One region of the Cyanobium sp. NS01 genome, then DNA from elsewhere that is predicted to be linked to it. Evidence: riboswitches for the same ligand, from Rfam matches in the RefSeq annotation. Region 1 holds a riboswitch; the other holds the start of a gene.
The links. Region 1 has a riboswitch for cobalamin ahead of CyaNS01_RS11270 (fatty acid desaturase). Riboswitches for the same ligand answer to the same signal wherever they lie in the genome.
Positions count from the first base shown of each region.

Region 2: linked by a shared signal. The riboswitch ahead of CyaNS01_RS06820 (energy-coupling factor ABC transporter permease) and the one ahead of CyaNS01_RS11270 (fatty acid desaturase) in region 1 are both predicted to bind cobalamin.

Region 1 covers NZ_CP047940.1:2,156,412-2,163,750, forward strand. Annotated here, with positions in the region: gene CyaNS01_RS11250 (TIGR04283 family arsenosugar biosynthesis glycosyltransferase) at 1-253, opposite strand, end outside; gene CyaNS01_RS11255 (acyltransferase family protein) at 265-1,431, opposite strand; gene CyaNS01_RS11260 (arsenic resistance protein) at 1,439-2,440, opposite strand; gene CyaNS01_RS11265 (hypothetical protein) at 2,505-2,993, opposite strand; gene CyaNS01_RS11270 (fatty acid desaturase) at 2,995-4,020, opposite strand; cobalamin riboswitch at 4,238-4,413, opposite strand; gene CyaNS01_RS11275 (HupE/UreJ family protein) at 4,446-5,054, opposite strand; cobalamin riboswitch at 5,080-5,222, opposite strand; partial or broken gene CyaNS01_RS11280 (pyridoxamine 5'-phosphate oxidase) at 5,311-5,418, opposite strand; gene CyaNS01_RS11285 (hypothetical protein) at 5,447-5,719, opposite strand; gene CyaNS01_RS11290 (CopD family protein) at 5,777-6,226, opposite strand; gene CyaNS01_RS11295 (PhoX family phosphatase) at 6,230-7,339, opposite strand, start outside.
Region 2 covers NZ_CP047940.1:1,309,538-1,316,876, reverse strand. Annotated here, with positions in the region: gene CyaNS01_RS06845 (isoprenylcysteine carboxylmethyltransferase family protein) at 15-551, shown strand; gene pstS (phosphate ABC transporter substrate-binding protein PstS) at 887-1,882, opposite strand; gene CyaNS01_RS06835 (energy-coupling factor ABC transporter ATP-binding protein) at 1,941-2,738, opposite strand; gene cbiQ (cobalt ECF transporter T component CbiQ) at 2,735-3,541, opposite strand; gene CyaNS01_RS06825 (energy-coupling factor ABC transporter substrate-binding protein) at 3,525-3,836, opposite strand; gene CyaNS01_RS06820 (energy-coupling factor ABC transporter permease) at 3,841-4,506, opposite strand; cobalamin riboswitch at 4,621-4,770, opposite strand; gene CyaNS01_RS06815 (hypothetical protein) at 4,876-5,127, shown strand; gene CyaNS01_RS06810 (Y-family DNA polymerase) at 5,172-6,458, opposite strand; gene CyaNS01_RS06805 (LexA family transcriptional regulator) at 6,466-6,939, opposite strand; gene CyaNS01_RS06800 (succinate dehydrogenase) at 6,983-7,339, shown strand, end outside.

The DNA of each region.
Region 1 (7,339 bases):
CATGCAGGAAACAGAGCAGCGCCCCACTGGCCTGGCGAGCCCCCTCATTCATCTGCACCGCCCGGCCGGTGGCCGGCGACTGGAGCACCCGCACCCCCGCTCCTGCCGCAATGGCGGTGGTGTGGTCTTGGCTGCCGCCATCCACCACCAGCACCTCCCAGGCCGGCGGGTCGAGGGCCTGCACCCGCTCCAGGGTGGCGGCCAGGCAGGCGGCCTCATTGAGGGTGGGAATGATGATCGAGAGGCGCTGCATGGGGAGTCCGCTCAGGGCCGGCCCACCAGGCCAAAACACGGGCTCAGGGGCCCCAGGCGCCGGATCACCCCCTCGTAGAGGCCCAGGCTGATCAGCAGGGAGCCGGCGCAGATCAGGGCGAATTTGGCGCCGATGGCGAGTGGCAGCGGCACCACCCACCAGCCCAGGCCCACCAGCACCGGCTGGTGCAGCAGGTAGAGCGGCATGGCGGCCTTGCTGCCGTAGCTCACCAGCGGATGGGGTGCCTGCAGGAAGCGGCGCGCCAGGGCGACCAGGGCCAGCACGGCGCACCAGCTGTTCCAGCCGCGAAAGGCCTGGAACAGCTGGGCGGCCGGGGAATCGTCGCCCGGTACGGGCGTGGCGCCGCTGAGCGTGAGGCCCAGGAACACCGCCATGCTCAGCGCCGCCAGCGCCAGGAGCAGCCAGCGGCGCCGATCCAGCACCACCCAGAAGCCGCCCTGGTGGCAGAACAGGTAGCCGAAGACGAAATACAGCAGGTAGAGCAGCAGATTGGCCCAGTCGTCGTAGAGGTTCTGGAAGCCCGGCCAGCGGGGCCGCAGCAGGGCCTCCGAGAGCATCAGGGGCAGGGCCAGCAGCAGCAACGAGCCCAGGCTCACCCGCCAGCCTGCACCGCCTTCAGGTGGGCTGGGGCTGGCCTGAGCACTCAGCCGGCCCAGAAGCGGCAGGCAGAGCAGGGTGATCACCAGCAGGTAGGCCAGAAACCAGAGGTGGGCCCACTCGAAGTGGCCCGCCGGCCGAATCCCATCGAAGAAGTGGGGGTAGAAGCGCAGGTAGCCCAGGGCTGAATCCACGCTCTGCAGGTCGTGCACGTACACCTGGGGCGGCACCAGCACCAGGATGCCCACCCCCAGGGGCAGCAGCAGCCGTTGCAGGCGTTCGCGCAGGTAGGCCCCCGCACCGCGCGATCGCAGGGAGTACCAGCTCGCCGAGCCCGCCAGAAAGAAAAAGAGGGGCATGTGCCACTGATGCACCAGCACCAGAAAGCCCCCCAGGGCCCGGCTGCTCTCGGGATTGGTCACATAGAACGTGCCCAGATCGCCCGCGTAGAACACCGCTGCGGCGTGGAAGGGAATCAGCAGCAGCACGGCCAGCACGCGGGCGCCGTCCAGGGCATGGCAGCGGGGCGCAGGGGAGACGGCCACAGCTGGACCGCTCACGGGCCCGTCAGGCCGGGGCTTCCGCCGCCAGCCCAGGACCGAACAGGCGGTCGGTGGCCTTCACATACCAGGCGGCGGCCTGAACCTGAACGATGTAGGCCAGGGCGATGATCAGGGCGATCTCGGAGCCTTCCGGCCCGAAGGCCGTCATCGCCAGGGCCAGGGCGATCGAGAGGTTGCGCATCACCGTGCCGTACACGAGGGCGATGCCGTCGCTGCGGGGAAAGAAGCGGCGCGCCACCAGGGTGCTGAGGGCGAAGTTGATGCCGTAGAGCAGCAGCAGCGGGATCAGCATGCGCACCAGCAGCAGGGGCTGGCCCAAGATCAGGGGCGCCTTGAGCGCCATGGCCACGGCCACGATGCCCACCACGCCCAGGGTGGAGAAGGGGGCCAACCGCGGCTTGATCACCTTCCTGTAGTGCTCCGCGCCCCTGGCGGCGATCAGCGCCACGCGGGTGATCTGCCCCAGCAGCAGCGGCAGGAACACGATCAGCAGGATCTGCTGAAACACCCTGGCCATCGGCACGTCCACCGCTGTGCCCATCAGCACCCTGGCGTAGAGCGGTGTGGCCAGGGACCCAAGCACCAGCCCCACCACGGTCATGCGCACCGCTGCTTCCAGGTTGCCCTTGGCAAACCCCGTCCAGGAGATGGTCATGCCGCTGGTGGGCAGCAGCGCCGCCAGCAACAGGCCCAGGGCCACCAGGGGTTGGCTGGCGAAGAACAGCCGGCCGATCGCCAGGGCCACGAACGGGATCACCAGAAAGTTGATCGCCTGGGCCGTGAGCTGCAGCCTGAGGTCCCTGCCACCCAGCAGCAGCGGCAGCCGCAGGTCGATCAGCATCGGATACACCATCAGGAAGGTGAGGGGCATCACCAGGCTCACCAGCCAGGCCGAGGGCAGGGTCACCCCCCAGGCCAGGCCGAGCAGCATGGCGGCTGGGATGGCCCACACCAGGCGCCGCTGCAGGGCCATCAGCAGGGCGAAGGGCCAGGGGGCGGTGGCCATGGCGGCTGCAGCGCATCGGAGTCATCACTCTACGCGTTTATGCGCATAATCAGGTGTTATTGGGTCACGGCACTGCGGCGCAGGCGAATTCGCTCCAGCGCCGTTCCACCAGTTCAAAGCAGGTCGGTGGCGCCGTAGGCAGCTTCCTGAGCAGGGCGATCAGCTCGGGGCCATGGCCACTCAGCAGCACCACCAGCTCCCTGGCCGGGTCGTAGCTGTCGAGGGCCCCCAGGCTCGGACGGATCGCTGCCGGTCCCAGCCCCTGGTGGCGCAGCTGGGCGGTCACCTCGCTTCGCGCCACATAGCGCCGGCTGAACCGCACGCCGTCGAGGCGCCAGTCGTGCTCAGGTTCGAGCGGAGCGGCCAGGTGGCAGATCAGCAGACCCCGGCCGCTGAGCCGATAACCATCCCAGGCGGCATGGCCGATCAGCAGGCTGTTCTGCTCCAGAAAGCGCGGTTCCCAGGCCCCCGAACAGGCGGATTCCTGTCCATGCCAGGACCTCGGCCCCCGCCAAGGCTGCCCTGGCCCAGGCTGCCCCGGCCAAACCGGCAAGTCAGGCCACGGCATCGACCGGCTCCGGACAGGGCACCAGGCGCTCAGTCTCCCGATCCCAGAGCTTGAACTGGGCGCAACTGAGCATGTCGCCGAGTCGCAGACAGGGCACAGCCGCCAGCAGACGAGCATTGGCCTGGTGGGCGGCGCGCAGGTTGTAGTTGGGAATGCGCTCCGAGAGGTGGTGGATGTTGTGGTAGCCGATGTCAGCCGTGAACCAGCGCAGCCAGGCCGGCATCTGCAGATAGCTGGTGCCTTCCAGAGCTCCCTGCATGTGGCTCCAGCCCTCGGTGTTGTGGGCGTAGCTGCCCTCAAAGATGTGCTGAACGAAAAAGATCCACAGGAACAGGGCTGCCGAGAAGGTGAGGGTCACGCCGTAGAGCCCCAGCACCAGGCCGAATCCCCAGCGCTGGCCGGCCGCCACCACCAGGGCGATCAGCACCACGTTGTTCAGCAGCAGATCCCAGAACTCGGCCGAGCGCGGCACGGCCTGGGCCCGGACCGCCCGGGAGATCTCCTTGAGAAGCGCCAGCCTGGGCTGGATGGCGAGGTAGTAGAAGCCACCGGGGAGGGCCATCAGCGGATGGCGCAGCAAGGCGTAGGTGGCCTGCTGCCTGGCACTCAGCTGGGCGTAGTCGTCGGTGGTGATCAGGTCGGTGACGCCGCGATAGCGCTCCCAGTCGCCATTGGTGCGGTGGTGAAAGGCGTGGTCGTTGGACCAGGCCAGCTGGGGAATGGCATTCACCAGCCCCAGGATGAAGCCCCCCACCCGGTTGAGCCAGCGGCTGCGGAACAGGGAATGGTGGCCGCAGTCGTGCATCAGGGAGAAGCAGCGCAGCGAGAACAGCACCAGGGGAATCACCAGCAGGGGCACGGCCCAGGGCGCCCGCTGGGCGAGATGGATGGCCAGGGCCAAGCAGGCCAGGTAGGGGCCCACGGCGCTGAGGATCTGATAGGCGCCGCGCCAGTTGCTGCTGCGGGCATAGGGGGCCAGCACGAAGTCGGCTGGCCGGAGATCGGTGGTCATGCAGGAGGGCGAGGGGGGCATCACGGCACGAGCGGATCAGCCGGCGCGGACACCAGAGCCTGGCGCCGGCCCGGTCAGGCCCTGGAGTGCTTGTTGGGGACGTGAACGTCTGCGGCGCGTCTCAGCGCTCGGGCAGGCCCTGGCAGGCTGAAGGCGGGTGGCTTCCGGGGCTGGATAGAAAGGCTTGGCTCATCGTGGAACCCGGTCCGCGCCGGGGGTGAGGGGTGATCACAACGGCGAGCGTTCTGACTGAGGGGTGCTCCCAGGAGCGAACCCCATCACAGCTGCGGGACAGCGCCGGACTCGCAGAGGGTCCAAGAACCCTCTCCCCACCGGACTTTCCTCCTTGCGTCCAGGGTGTGAACCACTGGAACCGTCACGGCCAGTCTGGTGCAGATGTCAGCCAACTGACGCCTCTGCGGTGTTCAGCGGGCAGCGAAGGCGATCGGGCCGAGGATCAGGGCCGCGCCAGCGACGGCGAGCAGCAGGGCCACGGCGGCGGTCCAGCGGCTGGGCAGCTGCCGCAGCACGAGATAGCTGCTGCCGCTCACCAGCACCGAGGCGGAGAAGGAACCCGCCCACCACAGCGCTGAGGCGGCACCGGCCGGAGCCTCCTGACCATGGAGCATGGCGTGCACGGCCACGGCTGCAGCGATCAGGGCACCGCAGAGCTCCAGGGCCGGAGCCCGCGGCGACTTCTGGCTGCGCAGCACCAGCAGGGCCACGGCGGGGATGGCCAGGGTCGCCAGCAGCTCGGCACCAGGCAGCCCGCCGCCCATGGCGCCGAACACGCCTCCAGCCAGGGCGCCAGCCAGCCCCCAGAGCAGCAGCTCGGCCGAGAGGTAGGAGGCCGCGGCGCCAACGGCGATCAGCAGCAGCAGGTGGTCGGTGCCCGCCAGTGGATGCAGGAAGCCTCCCACCAGGCCGCCTGAGGCCACGTTGTGGGCCTGGGCCGGCTGGCCGAGCAGCAGGGTCGTGGCGGTGGCCAGGGCCACCAGAAGGCCGAGGGAGCGGCTGGAGCGGAGGTGTTGCATGGTTTCTCCCGGTTTCCGCGCCGGGCAGGAAAGAACTCAAAGCGGCGAGCGTTCTGACTCAGGAGCAGGTCTCTCCATCACAGCTGCGGGACAGTGCCGGAGTTGCACCGGACTTTCCTCGTTGCCTTCCGGGCCAGAGGCTCGAAAACCACTCCGCTCCCATTGTGCTCCTGCTGCGGCGATTCGGCCGCAGACCTGATCCCACAGACCTGATCTCAGGGATTCAGGTCTTCCTCGCGCCAGCCCTGCTCCAGCCGCCAGCGGCGGCGGCGGTGGCCAGTTGCAGCCAGCGGGCCGCCGGGGAGCGTCCTTCTCGCTCACGGGCGGCCCGCAGCAGGGGGCGCCAGGGGGGGAGCTCGGTCAAACGCTCACGACCTCAAAGAGCCACGCCCTCACGCCGCTTGGCCGGAGCGCCGCTGGAACGCCAGCCCCGCACCACCCACAGCTGCTCCGCCTACAGCCAGCGCGCCAAGACCTCCTGCCACGGCCAAGAACCCCAGCGTCTGCAGGGCCAGCAGAAACAGCCCCAGGGCCGAGGCGGCCTTGATCTGGATGCGGGCCTTGATCAGCAGGGTGAGCAGGAGCAGCACCGTGGCCTGCAGGCCGGCGGCCTTGGCGGTGATGGCCGCGGTGGTGAGGGGGCCGAAGGGACAGGGAAGCAGCATGGGCTCAGGGCGTTACCACCATGCTGGCGGGTGGGCCCTGCCGGGCGTTGCCCCTGTTCAGCTGAAGCCCCCCAGCCGGATGCCGGCGCCCACCACCACGAAGGCGATCGCCAGGGCTGTGATGGCGCGGATGTGCCAGGCCAGGGGGCCCAGCCTGGCGTCGCTGAGGTTAGGGATGAGGCGCAGCCGGGCGTCCAGGGCCAGGGCCACGGTGGCGGCGAGCAGCAGCAGCTTGGTGCCGACCAGCACGGCGATCGGGTTCGCCGGGTTGAACAGCCCCTGCAGGCCCGGCAGGTAGATCCAGGCCATGGCCAGGCCGGTGATCACCTGGATCGCCAGGGCGGTGAGCCCCAGGGGCTCAAACACCTCCTCGTAGGCCCGGATCGGCGCGGCGCTGGCCTGGCGCAGGGCCCGGGGCAACACCCCCAGATCCAGCACCAGGTGGCCGCCGGTCCACACCGTGGCGGCCAGGGCATGCACGATCACCAGCCAGGAGAACAGAGACATCGCTCAGGGCAACAGCGGCCCGCCGGTTTGGCGGCTGATGGCCACGATCCCAGGCCGCGGCACCCTGCCGGGCACGCCCGAGGGCCAGTTCGAGCCGGTTGGCACCCAGCGCTCCTGCTCGAAACCCGCCCCGTCGCGAGCCACCAGGGCGGTGGTGTGGCGGCTGACCTCCTGGGCCCTGCGGCTGCCGTGCACTTCACCGGGGTGCTGCACGGCCAGGAACAGGGTGTGCTCGGCACTGTCGAAGCACGGCCCGGTGAGCTCGCACTCCATGGGCCCGGTGGCGAAGCAGAGGGCCTCGCCCCGGGCCGGCCCGCGCCTCGGCAGCACCCAGCAACTGTTGTTGCCGAACGCCTCGGCGGGGCTGGCCCCGGAGGAGCGGTCGGTCACCACCCAGACGTTGCCGGCCCCATCCACCTCCAGGTTGTCGGGGTTGGCGAAGCCCATGCCTCCCTCCCAGGGCAGGCCGCCCACCGCCACCATCTGCCAGCGGAAGCCGCCGGCGCTGGCCGTGCTCTCGCTGAGTCGCATCACCCAGCCATGGGGCCAGGTGGGCTCCCCGGCCGGGCCGGAGAAGATGGCGGGGTCGGCCCGACCCTCCCGATCGGCTCCCCCCGCCGTGAAGGCGATCAGCAGATCGCCCGTGGCCGGATCGAACACGGTGTCTTCCGGGCGGGCGGCGGCGGTGGCCCCCACGGCGTTAGCGGCCAGATGGGCATCGATCAGGATCGCGCCGAGCTGGGCGTCCCCTGTGCCGGGGTAGAGGGAGGCCAGGGTGCTGAACTGCTCGCGGTAGCGCTTCACCTCGGCATCGCTGCTGAGGTCCACGGCGCCGGGCTGGCGGCGGTCGGGATCGGGCAGCCGCGTGGCCTGGCTCAGGCCCCAGCGCTGGTAGTGGCTGGGGAGCTGGGGCGCCAGGGCGGTGGAGGGCAGCAGCGGAATCCAGCGCCCCTGGCCGCCGGCACCGAACTGGGCCACCTCCAGGCGCCCGGCGCTGAACAGGGCGGAATTGGCCGGATCCAGGGGGTCTCGGACCCGGCCAGCGCTCACGAAGCGGTAGAGGTGGCCGCCGTGGCGGTCGCAACCGGAGTACAGCACCAGGGGCTGGCCCGC
Region 2 (7,339 bases), 850 kb from region 1:
CAACCAACCTCACGATGCCGAGCCACCTCAACGAACGACTGCAGAAATGGGGCTTCTCCTGGGAAGGTCTGCGGAACAACCGCCATGGCGAGTGGTGGGTGCTGGCCCAGATGATCCTGATCTCCGCCCACTGGCTGCCACCAACGCCTGCCCCGGCGGCACTGGGGATTCACTGGCCGCTGGCGATGCGACTGATCGGTGGGTTCACGATCCTGACCGGCCTGTTCATCGGCGGCCAGGGAGCTCTGAACCTGGGGGACAGTCTCAGTCCGCTGCCCGAACCGATCGCCGGAGCGCCCCTGGTCACCGAAGGCGCCTACGCCCGCTGCCGCCATCCCCTGTATCAGTCGCTGCTGCTCTGTTCCCTGGGGGTGACGCTGGCTCTCGGCAGCCTGCTGCATCTGGGCCTGCTGCTGGCCTTGGCGACCGTGCTCAGCCTGAAGGCCCGTCGCGAAGAACAGCGGCTGTGCTCCATGCACGCCACCTATGCCGACTTCATGGCATCCACCCCGGCGATCATTCCCTTTGTTCCAGGCCTCGACTGGCGCTAGCCCCTGCCTGCAGCACCGCTGTCCACCCGTCAGGCCATTTCTGGGCAAGGCGTGCGCCATTTCGACATCAGCTGGTGGCCGAGTGTCAATTCACCAAACTGGCGGCTCAGGATTCGCGGCAAGATTTCCACTGGATCAGCATGACTTTGCCCCGAAAAAGAAGCGGGCACTTTCCCCCTCGCCCTCCCGCTCACTGGCTCCTAGCGAGCGATCATCCTTCTGGTCGGCATCGGGCTGCCCGCCACGGCAAACCAGCAGCGTGGTGAACAGCCCGACCACATCTGAACAACTGTGGCGGGACTGCCATCGTTCGTGGCCGAGTGATCCCGCCTGTGTCAGGGACTGATGCGACCCACCGCCCTCCTGGCCTGGTTGAGGATGTTGCCCTCCAGGGGCACATAGCCGAGGCTGGCAGCCTGGTTCTGAGCCGCCGGGCTGAGCAGGTGGTTCATCGCCGTGCGGATCGAGTTGGTTTTGGCGCCGTTACCGCGCTGGTAGGCCAGGATCCAGGTGAGGGTGGAGATGGGGTAGCTGTTGGCGCCGGCGGGGTTGGGATTCTCGCCGGCGAGGTTGCCATCCAGCTTGATGTTGTTCAGCGCCGCTGCGCCGCTGGCACGGGTGGGCATCACGAACCTGCCGGCCCTGTTCTGCAGTGCCGCTGATTTCAGCTTGCCCCTCACGAAGGCCTGGTTCACGTAGCCGATGCCGCCTGGGGTGTTGGTCAGCACGCCGGCGACGCCTTCATTGCCCTTGCCGCCCAGACCCACAGGCCACTTCACCGCCTTGCCCTCTCCCACCTTGCGCTTCCATTCGGGCGAGAAGGCGCTCAGGGAATTGGTGAAGGCGAACGTGGTGCCGGAGCCGTCGGAGCGATGCACCACGGTGATCTTGCCGCGACCACACCTGAGCTGCTCCCAGCTGGTGATCCTGCCCAGGAAGATATCCACCAGCTGCTTCTGGGTGAGATTCAGCTTGGCGCAGTCGGCTTTGTTGAACGCCACAGCGATGGTGCCGCCCACGGCGGGGAACTGCACCACACCTCGCTTCACCTTGGCCGATTCTGCAGACCTGATCGGCTCATCGGTGGCGCCGAAATCCACACTGCCGGCCACGAACTGACGCACCCCGGCACCTGAGCCCACCGACTGATAGTTGACGCGAACCCTGTTGGCCACACCGGCGAAGGCTCTCTGGTAGAAGGGCGCCGGGAAACTGGCGCCGGCACCGCTGATCGTGGCCTGGGCCAGGGAGGGATGGATCACGGCGGTGACTGCCGTCAGACCGGCAGCCGTGGCGCCGATGGCGATGCAGGCTTTCTTGGCGAACGTCATGGGTTGGGAGTGGACGGGGAAGTCACTCCCTTGTTAGCCGCATGAAATGGTCAGATCCCTATCGCCTGATTAACGAATGGTCAAGGCTTGGTGGCACGCCCAGATTCAGGGCTTCGAGCTGATCGCGGCGGGCGAAGATATCGGCGGGTGTGCCCTCCAGCACCAGCCGCCCGCCCTCGATCACGAACAGCCAGTCGGCCCAGCTGTTCAGGAACTCCATGTCATGGCTGGCCACCAGGATGGTGGTGCCGCTGGCATGAATCCGCTGCAACTGCTGCAGCAACGCCCGGCCATGGCCCGGGCTCAGATAGGCGGTGGGCTCATCGAGCAGCAGCAGCTCGGGCTCGAGCACCATCACATCGGCCAGGGAGAGGCTTTTTTTCTGGCCCATGCTGAGCATGTGGGTGGGGCGCTCCAGCAAGGCCTCCAGCCCGAAGGTCTCCGCCGCCTGTTGCATCCGGCGGCGGATTTCAGCCTCATCCAGGCCCAGATTCACCAGACCGAAGGAGAGGTCCTCCTCCACCGTGGTGGCCACCAGCTGATGTTCCGGGTTCTGAAACACCAGCCCCACCTGCTGGCGCAGGCGGCGCAGGGATCCGCGCGCGTAGCGGATTGGTGCCTCTCGCCAGCGGAGTTGGCCCTGCTGAGGGCGCAGCAGGCCATTGGCCAGCAGGAACAGGGTGGTTTTGCCGCAGCCGTTGTCGCCGATCAGGCCGCAGCGCCACCCCTCGGGCACGTCCAGGCTGAGGCCGCTGATGCACGCTTCGAGGGCGCAGGGGTAGCGGAAGCCCACCGCCTCGAAGCGCAGCAGGGTTGTTGCCGGCTTGCCGCCATCGGGGGGCTGCGCTGGAGTCATCGCCCCAGCCCCAAGGACAGGGCACCGAGCAGGGCACAGCCGGCGATGGCCTCTCGCTGATGGCGCGGCGAGCCCCGGTGTCGCTCTGCAGCCAGCACCCGCAGCTCGCCGTCAAACCCCCGGGCCGCCAGGCCCATGGCGAGGCCCCGGTAGCTCGCCAGGGAGCGATGCAATAACTGGGCCACCAGCACCCCCAGACTCTTCAGTCGCTGCCTCCAGCCGCGCCTCCCGGCCCTGGCCTGCTGCGCCACCCACAGCTCGCTGGCGATGCCCATCAGGGTGAAGATGAAGCCATAGGTGAGCACCAGCAGCTCCAGCAGCAGGGGCGGCAGTCGCAGGCGCCGCAGCACAGCGATCAGCTCACTGAAGGGCGTGGTGAGCAGCACGAACATCAGACAGCTGCTGGCGGCCAGCGAGCGGCTGATCAGCAGCGCGGCCTGCCCCACCCCCTGCTGGCTCACGTAAACCATCCAGCCGCCGGCCAGGGGCCGGGCCAGCTGCTGCCACACGTCCCCGCGAGCGGTGGCGGTGAAGGCGTCGAGCGGCACCGCCTGCAGCAGCAGGGCCGGCAGGCTGGCGATGGCGAACCCCAGCGGCAGCAGCAGCAGCGGCAGGTAGAGCCGCGCCGGGATCGCGGCGTACACCACGATCCAGAGCGCCAGCCAGAGGCTGATCAGGCCCTGGACCAGCGGAGGTGCCACCAGCCCCAGCAGCAGCAGCACCGCCGCAAAGGCCAGCTTCTGCCCCGGGGGCAACCAGCGCAGCCGGTTGCCGTAGGCCAGGGCGTCAATCCGGTGACTCATCGCCCCTGTTCAGAGCGCGTCCTTTGTAGAGCCCGATCACGTAGCCGATCACACCGGCGCCAAGGGCCGCCTGGCTGGCGAACAGCAGGCTTTCCACCTCGCCGCTGGGCAACGCCACCACCGCGTTGAACCAGGGCCTGTAGCTGGGCTGGATCTCGCTGATGGCGTCCATGCCCTGGCCGTCGGCGCCGGAGAATTCGCCGCGCACGACCAGCACGGGCAGGGCGCTCAGGGCCACCACGGCGAGCACCAGCAGCCAGTTGCCCTGGGGGCGTTGCTTTCCAGAATCGGTCATGGGGTCAGCTCTCCTGGTGGAGCAGGCGGAGGGTCTTGAGCTCGGGCTGGCCATAGGACTGCAACCAGTTCCACACCAGCACGGTGAGCAGGCCTTCGGTGATGGCCAGGGGAATCTGGGTGATCGCGAAGATGCTGCCGAATTTCAGGAATGAGGCCATCACCCCACCGCTGGCGGCGGGGAAGGCGATCGCCAGCTGGCCAGCGGTGACCACGTAGGTGGCCAGATTGGCGAGGGCGGCGGCGGCGAACACCGCCAGGCGCCTGTGGCCGCTGCTGCTGAAGAGCTGAAAGGCGCCCCATGCCACGAAGGGCCCCACGATCGCCATCGAGAAGATGTTGGCGCCCAGGGTGGTGAGCCCACCGTGGGCCAGCAGCAGCGCCTGGAACAGCAGCACGATGCTGCCGATCACGGTCATCACCGTGGGGCCGAACAGCATCGCGCCCAGGCCGGTGCCGGTGGGGTGGGAGCAGCTGCCGGTGACGGAGGGAATCTTCAGGGCCGAGAGCACGAAGGTGAAGGCGCCGGCCAGGGCCAGCAGCAGCTTCAGCTCCGGGTGGCTGCGGCTGATGCGCGTCAGCGACCGCAGGCCCACCGCCAGGAAGGGCAGCGAGATCAGCCACCAGGCCACGGCCCACTGCAGCGGCAGGAAGCCCTCGGCGATGTGCATCGCCTGCGCCGGGGCAGGCGTTAACAGAACAAGGCAGAAACTGAGCGCAGCCATCAACGACAGGCTGGCCAGCTTTGCTGGCGTGGTCTTCACTCTGTACCTCGCAGGTAAGACAGTTGAGTTGTGAAGAACGGCAGGTGTTCTGACTGATCAGGGTCCTGGGACCCTGAAACACAGTTGCGGGACAGCGGCCGATTTCAACGGCACTTTCCCTGTTGCCTCCGGCGGCTGAACCCCGCCGGAACCGTTCTGAATCCGAGCATACCCATGGCGGCTCAGCTCTTTCTCGCCCCGCTTCAGGTTTCGTGTCCGATTTCAGGGAGGCCGGCGTGCTCAGTAACCTGGGTGCTCCGTGTTCCCCCCGCGTCCATGGACTTTTTCGAAGTGCTCTGGCACGGCGAGGGCATCGGTGATGGCGGCGATCTGGAGGAGGCCCTGATGGCCTATGCCCTGGTGAAGCCCGACGACGGCGACTGGGCCGCCGCCTGCAGCGCCCCCGGCGCCGCTCCCTGCATCCGTCGCTACGCCTCCTTTGACGCCTTCCTCGACAACGCCGATGAGCTGGAGACGATTCCGGTCACGGCGGCGATGATCGAGGCCTGCCTGGCGCAGCTGCCCTGAGTTCCGCCCCACGACGAGCCCGGCCGCAGCGCTGATCCCGCCTGTCACTGCGCCAGCACCCGTGGGATCGCCTCCAGCCGCGTGGTGGCGGCCCGGGAGAGCCTGTCGCGCCGCATCGCCCAGGGCGGTTGCAGTCCGCAGGCGGCCCACTGCACGGTGCCGCGCCCGTAGCGGCGGTTGAGCCGGTCCACGGCGGCCATCAGGGCAGCGCGGCGCTGCTGCTGCTCCGGCGGCATCGGTTGCAGCAGGTGGTGTTGCAGCAGCTCCTCGCCCTGCAGCTGCAGCAGCAGCACGCCGGCCTTCTGCAGCGGGTGCTGGGGACGGAACAGGGCCTCGGCCAGGGGCAGGGCCGCCGCCAGCAGCACGGCGGTGTCCTGGCTGGGCAGCGCCAGGGTGAGGGTGGCGCTGTTGCTGTAGAAGCTGGTGCCGTTGAACGGGTTGCTGCGCACGAACACGCTCAGGGCCCCGGCCCGCTGCCGTTGGCGGCGCAGCTTCTCGGCCGCCCGCACCGTGTAGGTGGCCACCGCCTGGCGCAGCTCCGCGGCCGTGCGCACCGGCTGGCTGAAGCTGCGGCTCACGCAGGTTTCCTGCTTCGGCGCTGGCACCAGGGTGAGCGGCAGGCAGCGGTGGCCCCGCAGTTCCTGCTGCAGCCGCAGGCCCACCACGCCGCACTTCTGGCGCAGCTCACCGCTCGGCATGTCGCGCAGGGCGAGGGCATGGGCGACGCCCCGCAGCCGGCACCAGCGGGCCAGGCGTCGGCCGATGCCCCACACGTCTTCGATCGCCACCTGCTGCAGCCAGGCGGAGGGGTCGCTGCAGGCTCCCAGGTCGAACACATGGCCATGGGCCGGTTGCCCCTTGGCGAGGCGGTTGGCCAGCTTGGCCAGCACCTTGGTGGGGGCGAGGCCCACCGCCACCGGCAGCCCCAGCTCCCGCTGCACCGCCCGCCGCAGCTCCAGCCCCCAGGCGGTGAGATCGCTGCCCGGCGGCCGGGGCAGCAGGCCGAAGGCCTCGTCGATCGAGTAGATCTCCAGCTCCTCCACCCAGCGCTCCAGGGTGGCCATCAGCCGCTGGCTCATGTCGGCGTAGAGGGCGTAGTTGGAGCTGCGCACCACCACGCCGAGGCGCTCCAGCTGGCGCTGCACCTGGAAGTAGGGCTGGCCCATGGCGACGCCGAGCCGCCTGGCCTCGGCACTGCGCGACACGATGCAGCCGTCGTTGTTGGAGAGCACCACCAGCGGCCGGCCCAGCAGGGCGGGCTCCAGCACCGCCTCGCAGGAGGCATAGAAGTTGTTGCCATCGATCAGGGCGATGGCCGTGCTGGTCGGCATGGCCCCCTCAGCAGCGGCGGATCACATGGGTGGCCACCCCCCAGATGCGGGCGTCGGGATGCGGGTGCAGCGGCAGGGACGGGTAGGCGGGATGGGCCGCCTCCAGCCACTGCCGGGTTCCGCGGCCGGCCAGGCGTTTCACGGTGAAGCCGCCATCGAGCAGGGCCACTACCACCAGGCCCGCCCGCGGTTCGAGCTGCCGGTCCACCACCAGCAGGTCGCCGTGCCGGATGCCGGCATCGCGCATCGAGTCGCCGGCCACCCGCAGCAGCAGGGTGGCGCCGGGGTGGGGCACCAGCAGCCGCTGCAGGTTGAGGCCTGGCTGGGCGGTGGCCTGGCTTCTGGCCTGGGCGCTGGCGTGTGAGCTGGCCTGGCTGTTGGGGCGGCGCCTGGAGATGTCGGCCACGCCGCGGGGATCGTCAATCCACAGACTAGTACAGATGTACTGAGTGGATGCGGTGTCAGGGGCGCTGTTCTCCATACCATGGGCTCAACACCGCAGCCGATCAACGGTGGCCACGGGGATGGGCGCAACCACGCTGAGGCTGGGCACGGCGGGGGCGGGGCTGCTGCTGGTGCTGTTCCTGCTGGTGCATCTGGCCGGCGTGCTGCCGGCGGTGCTGGCCCCCGAGCGCTTTGAGGCCTATGCGGCCGGTCTGCATCGCGCCGCCTGGCTGCCCCTGGTGGAGCTGGCCCTGCTGGCTGCGGCACTGCTGCATCTGGGCCTGGGGCTGGCCAAGGTGATCGCCAACCGTCGCGCCGGCAACAGCGCCAGCCTCAGCAGCCGTCGCGGCCAGCCGCTGGCGGCTCTGGCGGCCCGCAGCCAGGCGATCGGCGGCGTGGGGCTGCTGCTCTTTCTGGCGGTGCATCTGGGCCAGCTG